DNA from 4 places in the Pelosinus sp. IPA-1 genome. Region 1 is predicted to be linked to each of the others. Evidence: riboswitches for the same ligand, from Rfam matches in the RefSeq annotation. Region 1 holds a riboswitch; each other region holds the start of a gene.
The links. A riboswitch is a leader RNA that binds a small molecule or an ion and turns the genes downstream of it on or off. The one in region 1 is predicted to bind S-adenosylmethionine.
Positions count from the first base shown of each region.

Region 2: linked by a shared signal. The riboswitch ahead of QSJ81_RS03480 (methionine ABC transporter ATP-binding protein) and the one ahead of metX (homoserine O-acetyltransferase MetX) in region 1 are both predicted to bind S-adenosylmethionine.
Region 3: linked by a shared signal. The riboswitch ahead of metF (methylenetetrahydrofolate reductase [NAD(P)H]) and the one ahead of metX (homoserine O-acetyltransferase MetX) in region 1 are both predicted to bind S-adenosylmethionine.
Region 4: linked by a shared signal. The riboswitch ahead of QSJ81_RS01425 (pyridoxal phosphate-dependent aminotransferase) and the one ahead of metX (homoserine O-acetyltransferase MetX) in region 1 are both predicted to bind S-adenosylmethionine.

Region 1 is NZ_BSVC01000002.1:482,322-487,410, forward strand. Features, by position in the region: gene QSJ81_RS06035 (6-phospho-beta-glucosidase) at 1-556, opposite strand, end outside; gene QSJ81_RS06040 (hypothetical protein) at 817-1,359, shown strand; SAM riboswitch class I at 1,445-1,545, shown strand; gene metX (homoserine O-acetyltransferase MetX) at 1,626-2,783, shown strand; gene QSJ81_RS06050 (homocysteine synthase) at 2,797-4,083, shown strand; gene QSJ81_RS06055 (immunity 53 family protein) at 4,343-4,708, shown strand; gene QSJ81_RS06060 (immunity 53 family protein) at 4,797-5,089, shown strand, end outside.
Region 2 is NZ_BSVC01000001.1:754,435-759,523, reverse strand. Features, by position in the region: gene QSJ81_RS03495 (HD domain-containing protein) at 1-87, opposite strand, end outside; gene hisZ (ATP phosphoribosyltransferase regulatory subunit) at 103-1,287, opposite strand; gene QSJ81_RS03485 (YerC/YecD family TrpR-related protein) at 1,329-1,631, opposite strand; SAM riboswitch class I at 1,783-1,887, shown strand; gene QSJ81_RS03480 (methionine ABC transporter ATP-binding protein) at 1,970-3,028, shown strand; gene QSJ81_RS03475 (methionine ABC transporter permease) at 2,997-3,650, shown strand; gene QSJ81_RS03470 (MetQ/NlpA family ABC transporter substrate-binding protein) at 3,713-4,531, shown strand; gene QSJ81_RS03465 (MetQ/NlpA family ABC transporter substrate-binding protein) at 4,550-5,089, shown strand, end outside.
Region 3 is NZ_BSVC01000005.1:398,066-403,154, reverse strand. Features, by position in the region: gene QSJ81_RS14705 (homocysteine S-methyltransferase family protein) at 1-600, opposite strand, end outside; gene QSJ81_RS14700 (methionine synthase) at 608-1,288, opposite strand; gene metF (methylenetetrahydrofolate reductase [NAD(P)H]) at 1,316-2,182, opposite strand; SAM riboswitch class I at 2,353-2,455, opposite strand; gene QSJ81_RS14690 (ParA family protein) at 2,770-3,540, shown strand; gene QSJ81_RS14685 (ParB/RepB/Spo0J family partition protein) at 3,530-4,441, shown strand; gene hydF ([FeFe] hydrogenase H-cluster maturation GTPase HydF) at 4,663-5,089, shown strand, end outside.
Region 4 is NZ_BSVC01000001.1:322,375-327,463, forward strand. Features, by position in the region: gene QSJ81_RS01415 (MATE family efflux transporter) at 1-1,047, shown strand, start outside; gene QSJ81_RS01420 (MetQ/NlpA family ABC transporter substrate-binding protein) at 1,102-1,917, opposite strand; gene QSJ81_RS01425 (pyridoxal phosphate-dependent aminotransferase) at 2,048-3,238, opposite strand; SAM riboswitch class I at 3,310-3,414, opposite strand; gene QSJ81_RS01430 (MFS transporter) at 3,586-4,872, shown strand; gene larAH10 (NPN-dependent 2-hydroxyacid racemase, LarAH10 family) at 4,885-5,089, shown strand, end outside.

The DNA.
Region 1 (5,089 bases):
TGTATAGTTTGGCTATTGCCATTTCCATGCCAATAGGTACATTACATAAGCCGATAACCTTCTTATTTTTCCCATATCTCAGTACAGCTTCCGTGATCATTCCTGAGGGATTGGTGAAGTTGATTAGCCAAGCATTTGGGCATAATTCTGCCATATCTTTATCAATTTCAAGTATGACTGGAATAGTTCGCAGTGTCTTAAACATCCCGCCGGCACCATTGGTTTCTTGTCCAATATAACCATGGTTTAATGGAATTCTTTCATCCTTTATTCGTGCATTTAAGAGGCCTACGCGAAATTGTGTCGTTACAAAATCCGCATTGGGCAGAGCCTCTCTTCTATCTAGAGTCGTGTGTATTTCCATTGGTACCCCGGATTTTTTGACCATTCTTTTAGCAAGATCACTTACAATCTTTAATTTTTCTTTGCCTGCGTCAATATCTACTAACCACAGTTCGTGAATGGGCAGTTCATCATATCTTTTTATGAATCCTTCAATAATCTCCGGTGTATAACTTGAGCCGCCACCGATTGTCACAATTTTTAACCCCTTCATAATAAAACCTCCTAATATACTCGGAATTTTTATCTCTAGAATAATCATATAGTTCTACCAGAAGGAGCGCAATTACGATAAAGTAAAACTGTACTAGTACAGTTTTACTTTAAGAGAAGGGAATACGCATTAGCTATTCCTCGTAGTGAGATAAAAGAACTTCTTACCCTTTTTCGGAGAATGGAGGCTGTATTTTGTCCAGAATAAGGCAATCACAACAGGGTCATAATAAGTGTATATCGATTATGGGAGGCTTGGTTGTGAGCAATCAAATAATATTATGGTCTATGTTAATTCTTCCTTGGCTAACTCTCTTCTTCATGCCTAGAGAGGAAATTAAGCGATGGATGCCCGCAGCCTTGTTTGTAATAGTAACGAATACTTTAATTGTTGATGTAGGCGTTACTTGGAAGGTATGGGAGACCCGTGAGAATGTTTATCCGCTTAGCGAAATGATAAGTTTTGTTTATGGTGCATTGCCAATCGGCGCGATGTGGATTCTCAAATATACTTATGGGCGGTTTTGGTCGTATGCAATTGTTCAGATCATAGGCAGTTTACTATTAATCCTTTTGGTACAGCCCTTGTTACACCGCCGAGGAATATTCGTGTGGCTTGACGAAAATGCTCTTGCGGGGATTGGGGCATTTACAACGACGGTCGTGCATTTAATTTCCGTCTATATTTATCAAATGTGGCAGGATGGTATATTATTCTCCTCCGAACGAATCAATATCTCTCCTAACTTGCAGCCAACGGCAGCTAAGCCGCTAGACAAGAATGAACAAGATAAAAATCCGTAGGAAATCACCAATACATGGTTGCTATTAGCGCTACATCATGATATAGTAATAGCACTAGGTTTACAACGTTACAATTAAATATTAAATCTTATCCAGAGTGGTGGAGGGACTGGCCCAATGACACCCAGCAACCGGCAGTAATGCAGTGGTGCTAATTCCAGCAGGAGCAATCCTGGGAGATAAGAAGGTTTACTATGTAATAAAAACCCTTCTTATTTATAAGAGGGGTTTTTTTATATTTGAGATGGTGAGGAGAGGGTATATGGATGCTGTTAGATAACAGCCGTAGCATGCAGACAACGTTAACTTACTTTCCAGGATTTAAGTGGCGGCCTTATTTAAAGATGGCTAAAGTAGCTGATACAGAAAATCCCTTGTACCTCAAATTAGGGGGGATATTAAAAGAGGTTATTGTAGCATATGAAACCTATGGACATATATCTGAAAACGGCGATAATGTTATACTCTTACATCACGCCTTGACAGGTGATAGTCATCCAGCCGCCCATAACCAGCATGACGAAAAAGGTTGGTGGGAACCACTGGTTGGTTCAGGGTGCCCCCTAGATACAGATAAGTATTTTATTATTTGTGCCAATGTGCTTGGTGGTTGTCAAGGGACAACAGGTCCAGCTTCCCCTAACTTAGAAAATGGGCTGGCTTATGGCATGGATTTCCCGGAAATAACTTTATTAGACATGGTACAGGTACAGAAACGATTACTAGATTTGCTGGGGATTAAACATGTTAAGTTAATTATTGGCGGTTCCATGGGTGGAATGCAATCTTTGGAGTGGGCTGTAACCTATCCTGATTTTATGGATGGTGTTATGGCAATTGCCGCTCCAGGATATTCATCTTCTCAGTCCATTGCTTATAATAAGGTAGCACGGCAAGCTATAACTCTTGACCCAGGTTGGCAAGGTGGAAATTACTATGGCGGGAATGGTCCAGAAAAAGGATTAGCAATTGCCCGATCGGTAGGTATGATTACCTATCAATCCGAATTGTCTATGGAAGGAAAATTTGGACGGAAACGCCGCAATGGATGTTTTGAAATTGAAAATTACCTAGATCATCAAGGTAATAGCTTAGCGCGCCGTTTTGATGCGAATTCTTACTTATATTTACTACGAGTCTTAGATTATTATAATTTGTCAGATAGCTGTAAAAGCTATGAGGATGCTTTAGCCCAAATTACGGGGAAAGTAATGGTTGTGGGGGTAAGTTCTGATATTTTATATCCTCCTTACCAGCAAGAAGAATTGGTGGAAGCTATGCGCGATTGCGGAGTGGATGCCGAGTATGCCTTACTTGAAAGTCCTCATGGTCATGATGGTTTTTTAATTGATTTTCATTTATTAAGGCCCTTGATCAATGAGTTTATAAAAAAGCTAACTATAGGTAAAGTAACTAAAAACTAGGAGGATGTATAACATGTCAGTACAAGAAAAATTACGTTTTGATTCATTAGCCGTTCACGGTGGTCAGGAGCCAGATCCGACAACAGGATCACGAGCAGTTCCCATTTATCAAACTACTGCTTATAATTTTCGTGATAGCGAGCACGCTGCCAATTTATTTGGTTTAAAAGAGTCTGGTAATATTTACAGTCGCTTGACTAATCCTACTACTGATGTCTTAGAAAAACGCATTACAGCTCTTGAAGGTGGAGTCGGAGCTTTAGCCTTTGCTTCAGGGCATGCTGCAATTAGTGGAGCCATCTTAAACATTGCCCAAGCAGGGGATGAAATTGTCAGCTCTTCAACTCTTTATGGCGGTACTTATAATATGTTTTCCTATACTTTGCCTAATTTAGGGATTAAGGTAACCTTTGTTGATCCAAGGGATCCAGAAAATTTCCAAAAGGCGATTACGCCAAAGACAAAAGCGTTATATGGTGAAGTGATTGGAAATCCCAAAATTGATATTTTTGATATTGAAAAAGTTGCTGAAGTGGCCCACCGAAATGGTATCCCATTAATTGTTGATAGCACGTTTGCTACACCTTATTTATGCCGTCCTCTAGATTTTGGCGCAGATATTGTCGTTCATTCTGCTACAAAGTTTATTGGCGGGCATGGTACATCTATGGGTGGTTTAGTGATTGATGGTGGTAAATTCAATTGGGATAATGGAAAGTTTCCTTTATTGAGTGAGGCAGATCCAAGTTATCATGGACTAAAATATACGGAAGCCTTAGGACCTTTGGCTTTTATCATTCGCCTGCGAATCCAAGTGCTGCGCGATTTAGGAGCGTGCCTCAGCCCGTTTAATAGTTTTCAATTTTTGCAAGGGTTAGAAACTCTTCATTTACGTATGAAACGTCACTCCGAGAATGCGCAAGCCGTTGCTGAGCATTTAGCAAAACATGAAAGTGTGAGTTGGGTAAGCTACCCAGGATTGACCAATCACCCAGATTATAATTTGGCGAAAAAGTATTTTCCTCGTGGAGCAGGAGCTATATTAACCTTTGGCATCAAAGGTGGATTAGAAGCTGGTAGAAAATTTATTGATTCCTTGCAGTTATTTTCCCTATTAGCAAATGTTGGAGATGCTAAGTCTCTTGTCATTCATCCTGCAAGTACCACTCACTCTCAGCTCACATCAGAGCAACGTGCTAGTGCTGGAGTACCGGATGACATGGTACGCTTGTCTATTGGAATTGAAGATGTGGAAGATCTTATTGAAGACTTGGATCAAGGTTTGGCTGTTGCAAAGTAAATTGTGATGCTTGAGGTAACTATAAAATAAAACAATATAGTAAAAAGAGCTGCAACTATGATATTAGTAGAGGATATTATAGTTGCAGCCTTTTACTATTTGGCCATGAAATTTGTAAAAAATATATAAATATAATAAAAAATGTTAAAACGTATACCTTTTGGCAGACGAAAAAATTTTTAAAATGTATTATTGTATCTGTAACGGTTCGAAACGGGAAAATGATTAGAATAGATAAATCCAGAAGGAGTCTGAAGAAATGAGCTTAGTAAAATGGTTGGCCGGCTGGTATAAAAATAATTGTAATGACAATTGTGAGCATTGTTATGGTGTGAAGATTACAACAGTAGATAATCCAGGATGGTCTATAAAAATTGATTTAACGGGTACGGGATTCGAACAAAAAACATTTGAAACTGTTTATCTTGATAGGAGTGATAATAATTGGATTCGATGTCTTGTAAATGATAATACTTTCAAAGGATTTGGAGGGCCTGAAAATTTAGAAGAGATATTAGAAATTTTCAAGGAATGGGTTACTGACTTAAGTAAGGAAGAGAAGATTCAAGCGCCTCGCAATAAATATGAGTTTAAATACTTTGAATATACCCAAGAAGATTTGTAATAGAAAATTTCTTTCAAGTAACTTTCCCCTAAAGTTTATGAGGTGGATGACTATTATTTAAGTAAAACACCAAGGTAGGAGATAAATAATGAATGTTATTAAATTGTTAGAAGAATGGTACATCAGTAATTGCGAAGGTAATTGGGAACATGACTGGAATGTTAAAATTCAAAGCATTGACATGCTAGGATGGCTTGTTTCGATTAATTTAGTGGATACGAGAGTTGATGGTAAGGAGTTTCCTGCATATAAAGTGGAAAGAAGTGTTGATGATTGGGTACATTGTAAAGTAGAAAATAGTATTTTTAACGGTTCCGGTGGGGCTGGAAATTTAGAAGAAATTTTAATAGTATTTATAACCTGGCTAGTCAAGGTCGATAA
Region 2 (5,089 bases), on a different contig from region 1:
GCTTAAATAGAAGCTTACAAAATTTCTATCTTCTTGTGTAATCTTTGCAGTAAGTGCAGCAATTACTTGTTTTAGTCGGTTAAACATGTATCCATCCACCTATTACTCTACATAAACCAAACTGACATAACCTTTGCTTCTTTGACTGGTCTCAGCTGCTATTTTTGACTGAGGAATCAAAGCAAGTTCTACACATTGACCTGATTTACGCAATGATTCTGCTTGTCCAATGGCCGCTGCCAACTTATCTTCTCCCCAACCAACATAAACACTTTTGCAATTGGGAGTACCAATAATACCTTGACGTTCTAGTGCTAACAATACGCGTTCTATACCTAAGGCAAAACCAGTAGCACCAGAGTTCATACCAAAAGAGTTTAACATAGTATCATACCGGCCGCCACCACATATGGGAAAACCAAGTCCTGGTGTGTAACATTCAAACACCATACCTGTGTAATATTCAAAATCACGAATAATTCCTAAATCAAAATCTACATATTGGGCAACGCCGTAACTTTCTAACAAACTATAGATAGCAGATAAATTATCTAAAGCCTTGCGACTCTTCTCATTGGTTACCATACTATAAGCTTCTTTAAGCATTTCTTTTGTACCATGAAGTAATGGTATATTCTTAAGTAACTTTTGTTCTCCTTCTGGTAAACCGCTATTGACAAGAATTTCATCTAATCCTACTAAATTTCTTGTCACCATAGCTTGTTTTACCTGTTGTCTTTGAGAGAGAGAAAGCTCACTTTGTTCCATTATACCGTTAATAAAATCCACTTGCCCCAAACCAATTTGAAACTTTTGTAACCCGGATGTAAGCATGGCTTCTACAGCCAACGCGATGACTTCTGCATCAGCGGTAGGCTCAGAAACTCCCATAATTTCCACACCAGCTTGATAAAATTCGCATTGTCTTCCAGCCTGAGCTTGCTCATAACGAAATACATTTGTTAAGTAAAATAATTTCATTGGACTGGGACTTTCCTTAAAACGAGTCGCTGCAACCCGCGCCATAGGAGTCGTCATATCTGAGCGAAGCGCTAAGATTCGGTTGTTCTTATCAAAGAATTTAAACATATGCTGTTCTAGCTCATTGCCAGCTCCTACAGCCATTGTTTCTAAATATTCCATCGTCGGAGTCACAACCTCATCATAGCCCCAACTAGCAAATAAATGGGCTAAAGCCCCTTCTACAGCGCGTTTCTGCTTAGCTTCTTTCGGCAGAAAATCTCTTGTACCATAGGGAATTTGTGGCACGAATTCATCTTGACCCATAAAAATAAACACTCCTAACTTAGTTGAAATATTTTCTGACCCTACTTATTTTGGCTTTCAATTCGTTCTAACATAAACTTATATCCATCTGCACCATAATTCAAGCAACGCTTTACTCGACTAATCGTTGCAGTACTTGCTCCTGTTTTGTCGACAATATCATCATAGGTATGACCAGCCTTTAGCATCCGTGCTACTTCCATCCGTTGGGCAAGAGACTTCAATTCACTTACTGTACAAATGTCTTCAAAAAACTGATAACATTCTTCTTCATTTTCTAGCAGTAATATAGAACGGAATAATTGATCTGTCAGTTCATCTTTCAACTTGGGATTCGTAGCCATATTTCTTTCCTCCTACTGTAGGATAAATCCTTTATCCCTTTTAAGCTTTACTTAGTGAAATTATAACATTGCCATTCCTAATTTGCAAAGTGATTTTTTTCTTGACACCATTTTTCAAAAATGATAATATATGTTTCAACAAGTTAATATTTTTTCATCAAGAGCAGTTGAGGGAATGGCCCTATGAAGCTGCGGCAACCATTCACTTTTGTGAAACGGTGCCAATTCCACAGGATCTAATCCTGGCAGATGAAGCGCAATTCAGATTGATAGCACGCTTCATTATTGTGAAGCGGTTTTTTTATGCATCAAAAGATTATAAGGAGGGAAAGATTCCATTGATTAGACTTGAAAATATAGAAAAAGTATACCAAAGCGACAACGGCACAATTCACGCTTTAAATGGAGTTAATTTAACTGTTGAACAAGGAGAGATTTTCGGGATTATCGGAACAAGTGGCGCTGGAAAAAGCACACTAATCCGTTGCATTAATATGTTAGAACGTCCTACTAAAGGTACTGTAATAGTGGATGACCAAGAACTAACGTCTTTAAACGAACAAGAATTACGAGAACAGCGTAAAAAAATAGGCATGATCTTTCAACACTTCAACTTACTATCTTCTCGGACGGTTTATCAAAATATAGCCTTCCCCTTAGAACTGGCAAAGCGTAGTAAAGAAGAGATCGATACAGAGGTTATGCATTTACTCGCATTAGTTGGACTTACTGATAAAAAGGATCAATATCCATCTCAGCTAAGCGGCGGGCAGAAACAACGGGTTGGTATTGCAAGGGCATTAGCAAATCACCCTAAAGTACTCTTGTGCGATGAGGCCACTTCTGCCCTTGACCCCCAAACAACCAAGTCTATTTTAGAATTATTAAAAGATATTAACCGCAAATTCCAACTCACGATCGTGCTTATTACTCATGAAATGCAGGTTATCAAAGAAATCTGTAATCAGGTTGCAGTCATTGAGGGGGGCAGGATCATTGAGCAGGGCAATGTAATTGATATTTTCACTCAACCCCAAGCAAATACTACTAAGGAATTTATTAGTGCTATCATCAATCATAACTTACCAGACTTCTTCAATGATATTACCTTATCACCAGTACCTACTGCTGATAGCAATCTTATTTTGCGTTTATCCTTTATTGGTCACTCTACCGAAGAACCTGTTATTTCTAGTATGATTCGTCGTTTTAACATTGATGCCAGTATTTTATACGGGAACATAGATCATATTCAAACAACTCCTTTTGGTACATTAATTGTAGAACTATCAGGTGAACAGGCAGCTCTTCAGCAAGCACTTAGTTATTTAAAAACACGTGAATTAGGAATTGAGGTGATTGGTTATGTCGCAAGACATGCTCGCGTTGCTGGTTAAATCCTTATGGGAAACTACCTATATGGTTGCTGTTTCTAGCTTTATCTCAGCTCTCATTGGTATACCTTTAGGTATTATTTTAGTAACTACGAATAAAGGACATATTCTTGAAAATACTTCCCTTAATCGAATATTAGGGGCTATTGTAAATGCGACTCGCTCCACACCCTTCATTATTTTAATGGTAGCTATTATTCCAGTCACTCGATTATTAGTTGGTACTTCCATCGGCACCAATGCGGCCATCGTCCCACTAAGCATTGCCGCCATCCCTTTTGTCGCTCGTATCGTAGAATCAGCTCTCAAGGAAGTTGATTATGGTGTCATTGAAGCAGCACAAGCCATGGGCGCATCTCCTAGAGAAATCATTACAAAGGTCCTAATTCCAGAAGCTATGCCCGCAATTGTACTTGGATTAACATTAACAATTATTAGTCTTATTGGCTACTCGGCCATGGCTGGAGCCATTGGCGGCGGCGGTTTAGGAGATTTAGCCATTCGCTATGGCTACCAACGTTTCCGGGCTGATATCATGTTAATCACTGTTATTATCTTAATTGCACAAGTACAAATCGTACAGTCCACTGGCGATTATCTATCCAATCGTCTCAACAAAAAATAGGAGCAGCACGAATTGAGTTTTTAGGTGCTTTCTATAAAAAAATTTCAGGGGGATTATAAATAATGAAAAAACTGGTTCTTGTTCTTATTGGAATTCTTAGTTTAGGTCTATTAGTGAGCGGATGCAGCCAAGAAAAGGCTCCTGCAAGTCCAGCAAGTAAAGCTACTGTACTAAAAGTTGGCGCTACGGCAGTACCTCATGCAGAAATTTTAAATGTAATTAAACCAACTTTAGCTAAAGAGGGCATTGATTTGCAAATCGTTGAATTTACTGATTACGTAAAACCAAATATTGCTGTGGCTGAAAAAGAATTAGATGCAAACTTCTTTCAACACATTCCTTACCTTACTAAATTTTCTACAGAACGTAATTTGGCATTAACCTATACTGCAGCAGTGCATATCGAACCGATGGGTATTTACTCTAAGAAAATTAAAAATCTAAACGAACTTGCTGCTGGCGCTAAAGTTGCCATTCCTAATGACCCCACTAATGGTGGCCGTGCTCTTGCACTTCTTGAAAAAGCAGGCATTATTAAATTAAAAGACGGTGTAGGTGTTAGTGCGACAGTAAATGATATTGTAACTAATTCCAAAAACATTCAAATCAGCGAATTAGAGGCTCCTCAACTTCCACGTGTTCTTGAAGATGTAGCGATTGCTGTTATTAATACCAACTATGCATTAGAAGCAAAATTAGTACCAACAAAAGATGCTCTATTTATTGAGCAAAAAGATTCACCTTATGTTAATATACTAACGGTGCGTAAAGGTGATGAAAATCGTCCCGAAATTCAAAAATTAACAAAAGCTTTGACTTCTGATGAAGTAAAGAAATTTATTAATGAAAAATACCAAGGTGCTGTCGTACCAGCATTTTAAAAACCAGGAGGGAACTTTGTGGGAAAAAGGCTGAAAATCCTCACGACTTTCTTATTGCTAGTAGTAATCGCGGCATTATTGTCGTGGCATAGTCTACAACATATGAATTCCGTATACAAACCAATAAAGGTGGGAGTTTCAGCTGGCCCTCAATCTGAAATCATGAGCCTAGTGAAAACACTAGTTGCAAAGGATGGCCTCGATGTTCAAATCATTGAGTTTACTGATTATAGTAAACTCAATGATTCTTTGTATCACGGAAAGATTCGTATGAACAGTTTTCAACACCAGCCCTATCTTACTTCTATACAAGAAGATTATAATCACGAACTGACTGCTATTGCAAAAACCATATTATCCCCTATGGGCATCTACTCAAAAAGAATAAAAAATTTGTCCGATGTACCAAGTGGCGGCAAAGTTGCCATCCCCAAAGATTTAACGAATGGCAGTCGAGCCTTATTACTACTAGAAAAAACAGGTCTTATTACCTGCCGTAATATAGAAAGTTACACAAGAACAGTAAACGATATTGTTGATAATCCTTTGCATCTTACT
Region 3 (5,089 bases), on a different contig from region 1:
TGGTCCTAAGGAACAATTGGCACCAATCACATCTGCACCCATAGCTTCTAATATGATAGCAGCTGTAACTGGATCTGTACCTGTTACAGTGCGTCCATCTGCACCGTAAGACATCTGACAAATAATTGGTTTAGTAGAAGCTGCTTTGGCAGCTAATAGGGCTGCGCGCATTTCTTGGATATCAATGATAGTTTCAATCAAAATCATATCTACGCCAGCTTGATCTAATGCACAAATTTGTTCATAAAAAACGTCATAAGCGGAGTCAAAGGTTAAATCTCCTAGCGGGGAAATTAATTTTCCGGTAGGTCCTACAGAACCTGCTATCTTGGTTGTTGGCCTGCAAGCGGCCCGTGCCGCTTTTACAGCCGCGGTATTTAGTGCTTGTACTTTATCTTGTAAGCCATAATGTGTTAATTTTATCCGATTTGCACCGAAGGTATTTGTTTCAATAATGTCTGCACCATTATCAATATAACTTTTATGTATGCTAGTAATAACAGCAGACTGCTCTATATTCCATAACTCCGGGCAAGAACCTGCTGGTAATCCAGCATTCTGTAACATAGTTCCCATGGCACCATCAAAAATATAAATCATAAATAGTTCAATCCTTTCTCGCTAAGCAGTTTACTTGTTGACATTGTTGACAGTTAGCCTTTTTGGCAGGCGAAGTAGGGGCACTCTGACAAATATTAGGGGTGAGTCCGATTATAGCAGTAATGGATTTTCGTGGTAATAACATGCAAGAGGGTGTCGCGGTTACATTGATTTCATAGGCATGAGCCAAAGATAGAATTTGGGGTTGTACGGTAATATCCCATTGACCGTAACCAGGACTGAAGCGGAAGAGGGTCGAATAACCCTTTTGATTTGCTTGTTGTCTAAGTAAGTCACATGCTTGGTCCGCCGCCACTTCAACAGCTGTTGTACCAGCTGCATCTAGTAATAATCCTAGGGTATACTCGTCTTTTGTAAAGTATTCACTTACCATTTCCTCTAATCTAGATCCTATTGTAACAGCAATTACGATTACTTGTAGGCAATTTTTCAAGTGTTCAATTATTTTTATTGATGACAGGGTTAGCGGCTCTGGACTCATTATAGTAGCAGTGTTTGGATTATAATCGTAAATTTGCCATACTACTTTAGGCTGTGATATTATTTGTGCCTCAGTACAAGCTTGTTCTAGTAAATGGGGCGGAAACTCGGAAGCCTTGGTTAGTCCAGAATAGCGCTTGATTTCTTTCATATCTAGATTTTTCAATGCTGGATTGTAGATTGGCATAACACTCCTCCTTAGGTAGTCTGCTAGTTAGCGTAGCCCTGTTTCTTGAATGATAGTTTTAGACTGTTCTAGTTTGTTCATAGTATATAGATGTATGCCATCTACTTTATGGGCAATTAAATCGGTAATTTGATTACAAGCATATTCTATTCCAGCTTTTTCAAAATCATTTGGCGAGTTTTCATACTTTTCAATAATGCTTTGCAAAGGTTTTGGAATGGATGCTCCGCATAGACCATGAATTCTAGCCACTTGCCTACTATTTAGTAGGGGCATAATCCCCGCGCAAACGGGGACGGTAATATTGGCTTGTCTGATTCGATCTAGAAAGTTATAAAGGACAGCATTATCAAAAAATATTTGAGTAATGAGAAAATCGGTACCACTATCTACTTTTTCTTTCAGATGAACCGTGTCTTCCGCAAGGTTAGGACATTCTAAATGACCTTCTGGATAAGCAGCAGCTGCAATACAAAAATCATGTTGGGATTTTATGTGGGCAATTAGATTTTTTGCGTAAGGAAAGGTTGTTGTCATATTCTTTAGGGACCCTTTGTCCAGGGGATAATCGCCGCGCATAGCTAATATGTTTTGAATATTATGGGCTTGCAATTGGTTAAGCACTGTATCAATATCATCTTTTTGCGAATTGATACAAGTTAAATGAGCTAGAGCTTCTACATGATAGGTATTTTTGACTTTATCTGCAGTTTCAAGAGTGCGATCCGAGGCGCTACCGCCAGCACCATAGGTAATACTTATGAAGTCTGGGTTTAATGTTTGTAATCCTTCGGTAGTTTTAAAAATCGATTCTAAAGTAACCGTTTGTTTTGGTGGAAATATTTCAAAAGAGACAAGGGTTTTTTCTCGATTAAATAGATCACATAGTTTCATAATTAACCTCACATTATTATAAGTTATTGAAAAGCAACAGGCTTATCTAAAATTTTGGCTTCATCATAACAAAAACAAGAACTGTTCTTAGGTTTATATATTATAATAGGATAAAAAAACAGCCCTTTTCCTTGTTGAGGAAAGAGGCTGTTTTTTTAATCCGTTCTTTCCTCTTATCTTTCAGAATTGAATTCTGCTGGATTTAGCACCATTTGCATTACTGCCGGTTGCTGGGTGTCATAGGGCCAGTCCCTCGACCACTCTAGATAAGAGTATTTATTAAATTGGATATTATGATAAATTAAAAACAAAGGCTTGTCAATATTTTTAATTTATCATATTGATATTTATAGCGTATCATTTATACACTAAAGGTATAAAATACCTATTTTAACGAAGAAGATTGTGGATTAGCCATTTTACTTTACTATTTTATTATAAGTTACTTAAATAATAGTGCTTTTGCTTAAGATGACGGTTTTTTTGCAGGAAATGTTCTTAAGAATGTGGAATGAATTAGCATTATAGAAATTAGCAGCGAAAGTGCCGTTTCGTAGTCTTTCTTAAAATATAAATGAGAATATGGGGTGAACTATTTGGTAAAGGTAATTGCAATTGCCAACCAAAAAGGAGGCGTTGGGAAAACAACAACTTCTGTAAATTTGAGTGCATGTTTAGCAGACTTAGGTAAAAAAGTTCTATTAGTTGATCTTGATCCACAAGGAAATTCTACTAGCGGCTTTGGTTTTGATAAAACAAAAATTAAACAATCTATTTATGATGTCTTAGTAAATGATACTCCAATAGAAGGCGTTATTTTACAAACAAAAATTGAAAATCTAAAATTATTACCCGCTACAATTCAATTGGCAGGGGCGGAAATAGAATTAGTTTCCATTATGTCACGAGAAACAAAACTAAAAAGGGTATTGGATAAAATCAAATATAATTATGATTATATTATTATCGATTGTCCACCATCCCTTGGATTATTAACAATAAACTCTTTAACAGCGGCTAATTCAGTATTAGTACCAATTCAGTGTGAATTTTATGCACTAGAAGGATTATCCCAATTAATGAACACCATAACGTTAGTACAGAAAAACTTGAATCCTGCATTATCCTTAGAAGGTGTAGTTCTGACCATGTTTGATGCTCGGACGAATTTATCCATTCAAGTTGTAGATGAAGTTAAAAGTCATTTTCGTCACAAGGTATATCAAACAATTATTCCTCGTAATGTTCGCCTTAGTGAGGCTCCAAGTCATGGACAACCGATAACTCGATATGATCCTAAATCTAAAGGTGCTGAAGTATACACTGATTTGGCGAAAGAGGTGATTGATGATGAGTAATAACTCACAGAGAGGATTAGGGCGTGGTCTCGATGCGCTATTTTCTGGCTCTAATTCTGTAGAGGAAAAGCCTCTTGTCAGTAATATTTCTATCAATCAGATTATTCCTAATAAGTTTCAACCCCGCAGGGTATTTGACGAGGAGGCACTCGCTGAGCTTGTGTCTTCTATAAAGCAATATGGAGTATTACAGCCCATTGTAGTACGAAAAAGTAATAATTCTTATGAATTAGTGGCTGGAGAAAGACGTTGGCGGGCATCTCAACAAGCAGGTCTGCAGGAAGTCCCTGCTATTATAAAAGAATATACTGATGGTGAAATGACTGAGATTGCCTTAATTGAAAATATACAAAGGGAAGATTTAAATGCGATAGAAGAAGCGTTAGCCTACCGCCGTTTAATGGATGATTTTAATTTAACACAAGAGGAAGTTGCGAGGAGAATTGGACGTAGTCGTTCTGTAATTGCTAATATGGTGCGATTATTAAATTTACACCCAATAGTTCAAGATTATGTTTCACGTGGAACATTATCTATGGGACAAGCGAGACCTTTATTAGGTTTAGAAACATTAGACTTACAATTGGAAGCAGCTGAAATCATCATTGATGATGATTTATCAGCTCGCGATGCAGAAGAACTAGTAAAACGTTTGACAGAAAAACCTAAGCAAGCTAAACAGCAAACAAAAACAGTGGAAGATAAAGATTTTTTTGTATCAGAAGCAGAAGATCGGCTAAAAATGATCTTAGGTACAAAAGTAAAAATTAAGCCAGGTAAGTTGAAAAGTAAAATTGAGATTGAATTTTATTCTACTGAAGACTTAGATCGAATTATCGAAACATTAAGTGGGGATGAAACCCCTGTATCAAATAAGCCTCGCGGCACATTTGCTGTATAAAAAGTAAAAGTGTCAAATTATGTTTCACGTGAAACATAATTTGACACTTTTTGTAAAGTTACATTGTAAGCTTTTGGGATGATATGTCAGATTGTAAATAGGAGATGTGCTAATTCATTTGCAAGAGTTCCTTTATTTATTGCCTTGTAATTTCCTATTTGCAATAGATAGGTATCAAATTTAGTATTACCTCATTATTAACTTGAAGAAGGAGAATAAGTATGGAAGAAACGCCAAAAGCATCCCGTTTACATATTGCAATTCTAGGACGTCGTAATGCAGGGAAATCTAGTTTAATCAATGCTCTAACGAATCAAAAGGTAGCCTTAGTTTCTGATATTCCAGGAACGACAACGGATCCAGTATATAAAGCGATGGAAATTTTACCGATTGGTCCTGTTATGATAATCGATACGGCTGGTGTTGATGATGCGGGCCATCTCGGCACACTTCGTGTTGAACGTACAATGCAAGTTCTGAACAAAGCTGATTTGGTAATCATCGTTTTGGAAGCTGAGACAGGAGTTACTCAGTATGAAAAGGCATTAATTGAAGGTATTAAAGTAAAAAGGATTCCTATTATTGGAGCGATTAATAAAAGCGATATCATGGAGTTATCCCAAGAAAAGATAAAAAGCTGGAGTGAAG
Region 4 (5,089 bases), on a different contig from region 1:
GCGATAGGAGTCGTTGTAATAATTGGTGGTGCCTATGCTGTCCAGCCTATTTTGAATAAGATGGAGCTTAATCCTGTAGCCTATGATATTGCGCAAAATTTTTTGAAAGCTATTTCTTTTGGTATTATACCTTTGTTTATATCGACAGTGCTTCGCTCGTTCATTGATACCTTGGGTTATACAAACATAACGATGCTAATTTCTATGGTTGCCTTACCAATTAACGTCTTATTTAACTATGTACTTATTTTTGGCAAGTTTGGTTTTCCACAGTTAGGTGGTGTAGGGGCTGGATGGGCTTCAGCAATTACTTATTGGTGCATTGTTATCATCAGTGCCTGCGTCATACAGTACCGGCAGCCGTTTAAGACCTACCATATATTTAGTCAGTTTTATCGATTCTCTCTTTCTGTATGGAAAGAACAGCTTAGAATTGGGATACCAATTGGTAGTGCTATTTTTTGTGAAACGAGTATCTTTGCAGTGATTACCCTGCTTATGAGTGAATTTAGCGAAGCCACCATTGCTGCTTATCAGGTAGCGATTAATGTTGCGGCCCTTATCTATATGATACCTTTGAGCATTTCCATGGCATTAACCATTGCCGTTGGGTTTGAAGTAGGAGGTAAAAGATACAAAGATGCTAGGCAGTATAGTTATATTGGGATTGGTATCGCATTGATTATGGCTGTGCTTGCTGCTCTAGTCTTATATTTTTGGAATGAGCAGGTAGCCTGTTTATATACAGAAGATGTAGCAATTCGTAATCTTGTACAACAATTTTTACTATATGCAGTATTTTTTCAATTGTCTGATGCAATTGCTACACCAGTACAAGGATCGTTACGAGGTTATAAAGATGTACGCATTACATTTATTATGGCGATGATTTCTTACTGGGTTGTAGGTTTGCCCCTCGGATATGTCTTAGCGCATCATTCCTGGCTAGGAGCTTTTGGTTATTGGATTGGATTGATTGTTGGTTTAGCTTTTGGCGCGATATGTCTATCAGCACGATTAGTTAGAGTACAACGTAAATATATGTAAAAAACTGCCCTTTTAACCAAGGGCAGTTTTTTACATATTACATATATTTAACTTTTACCAAGCGGCTGTTACAGAACCTTTAAAGTGCTCTTGTATAAATGCTTTTACTTCATCCGAGTGGTATGCTTTTATTAATTTTTGTACGGCTGGGTTTTCTTTATCTTTGCTACGTACGGCAATGATATTTGCATATGGGGAATTAATATCTTCAATGGCAATCGCATCTTTAGTAGGTACTAATCCAGCGGTAATTGCATAGTTGGTGTTAATGGCGGCAACATCCATGTCAGCTAAGGAACGAGGAATTTGTGCGGCGTCTAACTCCTTAATTACAATTTTCTTAGGATTTTCAACAATGTCAGTAACAGCTGCCTTAAGGCCAATTCCTGGTTTTAGTTTAATGAGGCCAAGTTTTTCTAACAATAGCAGAGCTCTTCCGCCGTTTGTAGGGTCGTTAGGAATAGCAACAACAGCGTTTACTGGTAGGTCGGCAATATTTTTTAATTTACTAGAGTAAATACCCATTGGGAAAATAACTGTATTTGCTAAGGATATGATATCGTAGTTGCGATCTTTGATAATGTTATCAAGGTAAGGTTTATGTTGAAAACTGTTAACATCGATATCACCTTGATTTAAAGCTACGTTAGGTTGAATGTAGTCATTAAATTCAACAATTTCAATTTTTAGGCCGTCTTTTTCAGCTATTTTTTTTACTTGCTCCATTACTTCTGCATGGGGGCCAGCAGTAACGCCTACTTTAAGTGGTTTTTCTATCTTTGCTGTACTTTGTTGACTGCACCCAGCAGATAAGCCTAGGATAAAGATGAGGGTTAACAAAAGGGAAATAAACTTAATTGATTTCTTCATAATGAATATACCTCCTATTTAATAATTCAATGGATTATTTTACGGAATCAGAAAGTATAACACTTTCTTAATTCCAAGTAAGAACGACAAGGCTTCCGCCTGCGTCTTAGGACTTGGCCTAAGCCAAGTCTTATCTTAATTTTTGCAATCTTTCTACTGCAGCTTCCAGTGTGGCTAATTGTTTGCAAAAGCAAAAACGTATAAAACGATGTTTGTCATTGGCATTTTCTTGATAGAAACTAGAACCTGGCACGACTGCAACGCCAACTTTTTCAGCTAAGTAGCGAGCAAAGTCGATATCGTTTTTCCAGCCGAAGGAGGCGATATCAGCCATAATGTAGTAGGCTCCATCAGGACGAATGCACTCAAAACCGATGGCAGCTAATTCTTTTAACATAAAGTCCCGGCGGTGACTATAAAAATCGACTAACTTTTCGTAATAAGTAGCAGCAAAACCCATGGCGTGAGCAGCAGCTTCTTGCAACGGTGCAGCTGCACCTACTGTTAAGAAATCATGCATTTTGCGTATGGACTGGCTTATCTCAGGAGATGCAATAACATAACCAATACGCCAACCTGTAACACTGTAGGTTTTGGATATACTATTAATAGTAATGGTTCTATCTGCCATACCAGGTAAGGTAGATAGAGGAATATGTTTGATTTCGTCATAGATGATATGTTCATATATCTCATCAGTAATCGCTAAAACATCGTATTGAATACAAAGCTTAGCAATCAAGTCTAATTCTTCTCGATTAAACACCTTACCTGTTGGGTTATTGGGAGTATTAATAATAATAGCTCTTGTGCGTTCAGAAAAAGCGGCGATTAATTCTTCTTGATTAAAGGAAAACGTTGGAGGATGTAATTGTACATATTTAGGTGTTGCACCGCAGAGTATAGCATCTGGGCCGTAATTTTCATAGAACGGCTGAAAAATAATAACTTCATCTCCAGGGTTAATCGTCGCCAAAAGCGTTGCCACCATTCCTTCTGTAGAACCGCAACACACGGTAATTTGTTTTTCTGGATCAATGTCAAGGTTGTAATCTCGTTTATTTTTCTTGGCAATGGCATCTCTTAGGGATTTGGTACCCCAAGTAATAGCATATTGATTGTGGTTTTCTAAGATTGCTTTAACAGCAGCTTCTTTGATTTCATCTGATGCAGGAAAATCCGGAAATCCTTGTGCCAAATTGATGGCTTTATGAGCAGTGGCAATACGAGACATTTCCCGAATGACTGATTCTGTAAAGCGGCTAGCTTTTTCTGAGGCGTATTTTCTTAGATCCTGGGTTGGTTGTGAATTATGGTTCATGCTACTTACTCCTTTTTCTTTACAATAAAAAATCTTCTTCATAAGATGAAGAAGATTTTATTTCAAAATAATCTTCATCTCCCAGGAATACTCCTGTTGGAATTGGCACCGTTCGCAGTATGCGGTGGTTGCCGTAGCTTCATCGGGCCAATCCCTCAGCTAACTCTTGATGAATATATGCTGTTATTGAAAATAATAGTAGCATGCGATCTAGGTCATGTCAAGTAGGTTTAAAAAGACAGATTCTTTTGTCAATTGACATGTAAACTTTACAAACGTATAATGTATTTAATGGAAAAGGGTCTCTCTTAGAAGGACTTAGATGCTTATTCCGGGAGGTAAATTTTATGAATCAGAAAAAAACCAATTTTCGATGGACCTTAGCAGGACTTATGTTTCTTATTAGTTTTGTTTCTTACATGGACAGAGTAAATTTATCCGTAGCCACTCCAAGCATTATGCAGGAATTAGGTTTTAGTAAAATGGATATGGGTTTAATACAAACCGCTTTCTTTGTCGGTTATGCATTTATGCAAATACCAGGTGGTATTATGGGAGAGTTTTGGGGACATCGTAGAGTCTTGGCTATAGCAGCTACTTGGTGGTCCATATTTACCGCATTGACGGGCGCTTGTAGTAACTTTACCTTTTTCGCTGCCACTCGTGCTATGTTTGGTTTAGGTGAAGGACCTATGGCGCCAGCTATAGGACGTTTTATTTATCGTTGGTTTAATCCTAGTGAAAAAGGACGTGCCTCTTCTTTCATGTTAAGTGGTGTATTTTTTGGACCGGTTGTTGGCCCAACTCTTACCGTAGCCTTAATGATGGCTTTTGGCTGGCGCTCTGTATTTGTGATTTTTGGTGTGTTAGGTTTAGTCATTGCCGGACTTTGGTATTGGCTCGCAAAGGATTCGCCTCGGACCAGTCCTTATGTTGATGTGGCGGAAGCTGATTATATAGAAGAAGGCCTCAGTGCGAATGCTGATAAAAAAGAATTGGCACCATGGCGTAGTTTCTTAGGATCTTCTCAATTTTGGGCTATTGGGATTCAATATTTTATAACAGACTATATTATGTTTGTATTTTTGGCCTGGTTGCCTTTATACTTAATGGAGGCACAAAATTTTTCACTGCAAAAGATGGGAATTGCCGCTTCATTTCCTTGGGCTGCACTTTGTATCGTAACGGCTACGTGTGGTTATATCAGTGATAAGCTGGTAGCGTCAGGTGTTTCTCGGTATAAGTCAAGAACCTTGTTAGGGATTTCTGGATTGATTCTGTGTTGTATGACACTTTATTTAGGAGCCGTAGCGACAACACCTTCCATGAACGTGTTGTGGTTGACAATCTCCCTCGGATCTCTTGGATTTACTTTTAATGCATCCTGGGCTGCTTGTCTTGACATTGGTGGTAAATTTGCTGGTTCAGTGTCAGGATGGATGAACTTTTGGGGCAACCTGGGCGGTATTGCTGCTCCTGTTGTTACGGCATGGATTGCAACAAATTATGGATGGCAGGCCGCCATTGTGGCAACTGCAGCTTCGGCTGTAGTAGGTATTATCGCATGGCTAGCTGTAAAGCCTGATGTGCCGTTGGCTGTAAAAGTAGAAGAAAAGCTGGAAAAAATTGCATAGGAGAGATGCTATATGTTAAAAGAATTTTCCTTTGGTTATGGTGATCAGGAAGTTACTATAGCCTTGCCTGAAGAACGTATCTTAAACGTGGTAGAAGGCAAAGCAGTTAAGGCTCTAGTAGATGTAGAAGCCGCTGTAGCCGCTGCACTAAATAACCCGATTGGCACACCACCTCTTAAGGAAGTAGTACAGCAAGGTGACAAGATTATGATCATAG